Regions from separate parts of the Acidovorax sp. NN32 genome, predicted to be linked through region 1. Evidence: riboswitches for the same ligand, from Rfam matches in the RefSeq annotation. Region 1 holds a riboswitch; the other holds the start of a gene.
The links. A riboswitch is a leader RNA that binds a small molecule or an ion and turns the genes downstream of it on or off. The one in region 1 is predicted to bind glycine.
Positions count from the first base shown of each region.

Region 2: another riboswitch for glycine. It lies ahead of ACT89O_RS22085 (D-amino acid dehydrogenase); the one in region 1 lies ahead of gcvT (glycine cleavage system aminomethyltransferase GcvT).

Region 1 covers NZ_CP199679.1:2,558,742-2,562,033, reverse strand. The annotation lists gene ACT89O_RS12005 (TRAP transporter large permease) at 1-1,175, shown strand, start outside; glycine riboswitch at 1,189-1,272, shown strand; glycine riboswitch at 1,294-1,420, shown strand; gene gcvT (glycine cleavage system aminomethyltransferase GcvT) at 1,469-2,605, shown strand; gene gcvH (glycine cleavage system protein GcvH) at 2,691-3,065, shown strand; gene gcvP (aminomethyl-transferring glycine dehydrogenase) at 3,143-3,292, shown strand, end outside.
Region 2 covers NZ_CP199679.1:4,788,509-4,791,800, forward strand. The annotation lists gene ACT89O_RS22070 (YXWGXW repeat-containing protein) at 1-85, shown strand, start outside; gene ACT89O_RS22075 (YXWGXW repeat-containing protein) at 251-745, shown strand; gene ACT89O_RS22080 (2-keto-4-pentenoate hydratase) at 776-1,558, opposite strand; glycine riboswitch at 1,783-1,904, shown strand; gene ACT89O_RS22085 (D-amino acid dehydrogenase) at 1,996-3,292, shown strand, end outside.

The DNA of each region.
Region 1 (3,292 bases):
ATGCCAACATGCTGATCTCTGTGAAGGAGATGTTTGGCTCCATCAACAAATTTCCGCTGGCCGCCATTCCGTTCTTCATCCTCGCGGGCAACCTGATGGAAACGGGCGGCATATCCCGCCGCCTGGTGGAGTTTGCCAAGAGCATCGTGGGCGGCGTGCAGGGTGGCCTGCCCATGACCTGCGTGCTGACCTGCATGATCTTTGCGGCCGTGTCGGGCTCGTCGGTGGCCACCACATTTGCCATTGGCGCCATCCTGATCCCCGCGCTCATCAAGCATGGCTACCCCACGAGCTACGCCGCATCCCTGCAGGCCACCAGCGCCGAGCTGGGCGTGATCATCCCGCCCTCCATCCCCATGATCCTGTATGGCGTGAGCGCCGAAGTGTCGATTGGCGAGCTGTTCATCGCCGGCTTTGGCCCGGGGCTGCTGATCAGTGGCGCGCTGATGCTTTTTGTCTGGGCGTACTGCAAGTACAAGGGCTGGGGCAAAAACGACGGCGACGGCCGCATGCCTCTTGGCAAGGCCACGCTGCAGGCGGGCTGGGCGCTGCTGATGCCGGTGATCATCCTTGGCGGCATCTACGGTGGCGTATTCACCCCCACTGAAGCATCGGCCGTGGCGGTGTTCTACGCATTGATTGTGGGGGTGGTGATATACCGCGAGATCCGGCTCAAGGACCTGTTTGCCATCCTGCGCAAATCGGCCATCTCGTCCGCAGTGATCATGTTCATCATTGCCAATGCGGGCCTGTTCGCCTTCCTCATCACCCGTGCTGGCGTGCCGGATGCCATTGGCCGCTGGCTGGAGGCGGTGCTGCAATCCCCCACCCTCTTCCTGCTCGGGGTGAACGCGGCGTTGTTCGTGATCGGCATGTTCATCGAGACCAGTGCCGCCATCATCGTTCTGGCGCCCATCCTGGCTCCCGTGGCCATCCACTTTGGTGTGGACCCGGTGCACTTTGGCCTGATCATGGTAGTGAACCTGGCCATGGGCATGATCACGCCGCCGTTTGGCGTGAACCTGTTTGCAGCCTGCACCGTGGCGCGAATATCGCTAGACCGCATCGTCGGGCACCTGATTCCGTTTGTGCTTGTCATCATGGCCTGCCTGATGGTGGTGACCTATGTGCCGCAGTTGTCGCTGGGTTTGCGCGATCTGGTCTACGCAAAGTAGTTAGAATCCCCCGGTCAGGAGAGAGTGCCAAGCCCCACAGGCCACCGCACCGCCGAAGGCGCAGGCAACAGCCGAACGCTCAGGCAAAAGGACTGACAACCGCCCGCAGTGATGCGGGCGTTCCCTTGCTGGAGAGAGATGGTCCGCCGCACCGCGTGTTGAGGCCATCCACCGAAGGAGCAAACCGCACGGCCAGCCAGGGCGCTGCGGTGAATCTCTCAGGTAAAGCGGACAGCAGGGCAAATCCCGTGACCACCTCCGTGGTTGCGGCCCCCATTTGCCCGGAGTCCGCCATGTCGTCAGCCACCACCGCCCCCCTGCTCACCACGCCCCTGAACGCCCTGCACATCGAGCTGGGCGCCCGCATGGTGCCGTTCGCCGGCTATTCCATGCCCGTGCAATACCCCGCAGGGCTGATGGCTGAACACCAGCACACGCGCAACGCGGCGGGTCTGTTTGATGTCTCGCACATGGGTCAGCTCAAGCTGGTCGGCCCTGACGCCGCAGCGGCGTTTGAAACGCTGATGCCCGTGGACGTGATCGACCTGCCCGTGGGCAAGCAGCGTTACGGCCTGCTGCTGACCGACGAAGGCACGGTGATTGATGACCTGATGTTCTTCAACAAAGGCAACGACACCCTGTTCGTGATCGTGAACGGCGCCTGCAAGGTGGGCGACATCGCCCACATCCAGGCCCGCATCGGCCAGCGCTGCAACGTGATCCCCATGCCCGACCACGCGCTGCTGGCGCTGCAAGGCCCGCAAGCCGTCACTGCCCTGGCGCGCCTGGCGCCCGGCGTTGAAAAGCTGGTGTTCATGACGGGCGGTGATTTTTCCATCGCGGGCTGCGACTGTTTTGTCACCCGCAGCGGCTACACGGGCGAAGACGGCTTTGAAATCTCGGTGCCCGCTGCGCAGGCCGACACCCTGGCCCGCGCACTGCTCGCGCAGCCTGAAGTCAAGCCCATCGGCCTGGGTGCGCGCAACTCGCTGCGCCTCGAAGCAGGCCTGTGCCTGTATGGCAACGACATCGACACCACCACCACGCCGCCTGAAGCCGCGCTGAACTGGGCCATCCAGAAGGTGCGTCGCACGGGCGGCGCCCGCGCAGGGGGTTTCCCCGGAGCAGACAAGGTGCTCGCGCAGATCGACAACCCCGCCAGCCTGCAGCGCAAGCGCGTCGGCCTCGTCGCACTGGAGCGTGTGCCTGTGCGCGAACACACCGAATTGCAGAGCGAAGACGGCCAGAAGATTGGCGAAGTGACCAGCGGCCTGCTGAGCCCCACGGTGAACGAACCCGTGGCTATGGGCTATGTCACACCCGCCTTCGCCGCCATCGGCACGCGGGTGAACGCCATCGTGCGCGGCAAGGCCGTGCCCATGGAAGTGCGTGCCATGCCCTTTACCCCCGCGCGCTACTACCGCGGCTGACCGTCTGAAACTGCGCCAGCCCGGCTACAGTCTTGGCTGGCATCGGCACTTTTGTTTGTTTTTCCCCTTTTTTTCTGGAGCCCCCATGACCGTCAAGTTTTCCAAGGATCACGAGTGGATCGACATCTCCGACCACGAAGCCGCCACCGTGGGCATCACGGTACACGCCCAGGACGCGCTGGGCGATGTGGTGTTTGTGGACCTGCCCGAAGTCGGCAAGACCTTCACCCAAGGTGAAGTCGCCGGCGTGGTGGAGTCCGTCAAAGCCGCCGCCGACGTGTACATGCCCGTCAGCGGCGAAATCGTCGAGGTGAACGAAGCCCTGCGCGCCGACCCCTCGCTGGCCAACACCGACCCGCTGGGCGCTGGCTGGTTCTTCAAGGTCCACGTGACCGACATGATGCAATTCGACGCGCTCATGGACGAACCTGCGTACGCAGAGTTCGCCAAGAACGCCTGATCTCCGGATCTTTTGTTCCCCGAGGCCCGGCGCCCTGCCGGGCCAATGTGCCTCCTTGTTGTCCCACGCCGCCGCCGATGACCACCCTCGCCCCCCTGCCCACGCTCGCAGCGCTTGAAAACGCCACCGAATTCCTGCCACGCCACATCGGCATCGATGCGGCCGATGAAGCGCACATGCTGTCGGTGATTGGTGAGGCCTCGCGCCGCGCCCTCATCGACTCCATC
Region 2 (3,292 bases), 2.2 Mb from region 1:
GTCCAACCGCTACGACCGCGACCGTGACGGAGACGGCGTTCCCAATCGGCACGACCGCCGCCCGGACAACCCCTACCGCAATTGAACGATTGAACGATTGAACAGCTGAAGGAGCGCGGAGGCTCGCAAGCCCCGCGCCCACTCCCTCCTTTGGCCTACGCCCGCCCCCGCTGAGCACCTACGTGGCGCCGCGCACCAGGCCGCCACCATGCAAAGACCGATTCCGCCAGGAATCACCCCGGAGACCACCATGACCCGCCAAACACTGACCGCAGCCGCCATCGCCCTGATGGCACTGCTGCCCCTCGTACCGACACACGCGGCCATTCAAGGCACCGTCGTCATTCAGTCCGACCAACCACAGCGTGGGTACCAGCCCACGCAGACCTACCAGGTGATTCCCGCGCCCCCACCACCACGGTACGAAGCCGTGCCGCGCCCACGCCGTGGCCAGGTGTGGGAACAAGGCCATTGGGAATGGCGCGGCAACCGCCACCGCTGGGTGAAGGGCCACTGGGTACAAGCGCGCAGCGGCTACCAGTACCGGCAGCCCCAATGGGTGGAGCGCGATGGCCGCTGGGAAATGCAGCGGGGCCGCTGGGACAGCGACGGTGACGGCATTGCCGACCGCAACGACCGGGACCGCGATGGCGATGGCATCTCCAACCGCAATGACCGTGATCGCGACGGTGACGGCGTGTCCAACCGCCGCGACAGCCAGCCGGACAACCCGCGCCGCAACTGATCTGCCGCGTTCCACGATCCTCGTAACGGTTCAGTCGAATTTCACCTCGGCGCGACCGACACCAGGAAAATCGGCCACCACCACCGTGCCCGGCGCCACCAGCACGGTGCCGGTGCAGGACCCGGTGGTCACCCACTGCCCTGCGCGCAGCCCTCCCAGGCTGCGCGCGCCTTCGTTGGCCAGCCACACCAGCAGCCGCAGCGGATCACCTGCCGGGTTACCCCAGGTGGCGTGCTGCACGGCCACCGATCCGTTCACCGACAGGCTGACCCCTTGCACCAGGGGCTGCACCGAAGCCACATCGGTCAAACCCGAACCCACGATCAGCGCCCCATGGCAGGCCTGGTCGGCCAGGCGACTCCACTCCCCTTGTTGTGCCCAGGCGGCAAAACGCGTGTCGCACACCTCAATGGCGGCACGCACCGACACCATGGCGGCCAGCACCTCGGCCGCGCTGTAGGGCGTGGCGCGTGCGGGCAGGTCTGCGCCCAGTTCGTACACCAGCTCCGCCTCCACCCCCATCACGGCAAAGCCTGTGGCCGACAAGTTGACCTCCTGGCCAGGCTGCTCCACCCACACCGAGTCGCGGGTCAGCGCCGCACGCGCGGGTTGGGCCTGGGGCGACGCGGCGCCCACTTTCCATCCCGCGACCTCGCCGCGCTCACGCACTACGGCGTCCTGCACGGCGTAGGCCTCGGCCGCATCGCGAGGGCGCAATGCAACGGGCAGATCCAGCGGCCGGGGCGTGCGTCCCTGGCGCGCTATGGTGATCACGGCGGCGCTGGCGAAGGGGTCAAAGGCGGTATCGGGCATGGGAAAAGCGTCCTGGGGGTGGGTCAAATCGCCGGATTATGGCGACTCCATGTCGCCGCCAGCATCAGCAACGATTGCCGCCCATTAGCCGCCCCAAACACCCCACCGCCGCCCGCACCCTCCTAGAATGGCCCCCGCAGGAGAGCACGGCAGGCCACAAGGCCCACCGCTGCACCGAAGGCGCAAACTCCCATACACGCTCAGGTCCCGTACTGCACCATTTATCAAAGCCGTCTGGAGAGCCGCCCCAACCTGTCAGCAGCGTTGTGGCGCACCGAAGGAGCAAACCGCGCGCCATGTGGGCTGGGTGGTGAATCTCTCAGGTACCAAGGACAGGGGGAGCGGCAGCTTGGCGGACGCGCGCTGGCTGCTTGCTATTTAATTAATAGCTGCCAACGCACATCCATCAAGCGCTGAACCCTTAAAAGGCTTCAAAAATGCGCGTAATCGTTTTGGGCGCCGGCTTGCTCGGCGTGACTTCGGCTTATTTCCTGCAACAACTTGGCCATGAGGTCACGGTCATCGACCGCCAGGGTGCGCCCGGTGCCGAGACCAGCTTTGCCAACGGCGGCCAGATCTCGGTGAGCCACGCCGAGCCCTGGGCCAACCCCAGCGCGCCGCTCAAGGTGCTGCAGTGGCTGGGCAAGGAAGATGCGCCCCTGCTGTTCCGCCTGCGCGCCGACATGCGGCAGTGGCTGTGGGGCCTGTCCTTCCTGCGCAACTGCACACCCGCGCGCACTCGCCACAACATCGAGCAGATCGTGCGCCTGGGCACCTACAGCCGCGACACACTGCAGCAGCTGCGCACGGCCACCGGCATCCAGTACGACCAGCGCACGCAGGGCATCCTGCACTTCTATACCAACCAAAAGGAATTCGACGGCGCGCTGGCCCCGGCCGAGCAGATGCGCGCGTTGGGCTGTGAGCGCCAGGTGATCAGCGCCGACGAGGCCGTGCGCATCGAGCCCGCGCTGGCCCACATCCGCCCGCAGCTCGCAGGCGCCACCTACACGGCCGAAGATGAATCCGGCGACGCCAACCAGTTCACGCGCGAGCTGGCCAAGCTGTGCGAGGCGGCGGGCGTGCAGTTCCGCATGGGCCACCACATCACCGCACTGCGCGAGGTGGGCGGCCGCATCGACCATGTGGAAGTGACCAATGCCGAAGGCCGCTTCGAACGCGTGCGCGGCGACGCGTTTGTGCTGGCCATGGGCTCGTTCAGCCCGCTGCTGGCGCAGCCGCTGGGTATCCAGCTGCCGATTTATCCGGCCAAGGGTTACTCGGTGACGATGCCGGTGAAGGATGCAGCCAAGGCGCACCAGGTGAGCCTGACAGACGATGAGTTCAAGCTCGTGTTCTCGCGCTACACCAGCGAGCGGGGTGACCGTCTGCGCATTGCGGGCACCGCCGAGCTGAACGGCTACGACCGCCACCTGAACCAGGTGCGCTGCGAGGCCATCGTGCGGCGCGTGGAGCAGCTCTTCCCCGGCGCGGGCGACGCGAGCCAGGCCCAGTTCTGGAGCGGCCTGCGCCCGGCCACGCCCAGCAACGTGCCGCTGATCGGCAAGACCAAAGTAGGCAACCTGTTCCTCAACACCGGCCACGGCACGCTGGGCTGGACACATGCCTGCGGCTCGGGCAAGGCCCTGGCCGACATCGTGAGCGGCCGTGTACCCGAGGTGGACTTTGCGTTCCAGGGGCTGCAGGGGCGCGCCGCAGGAGCGGCACTGGTGC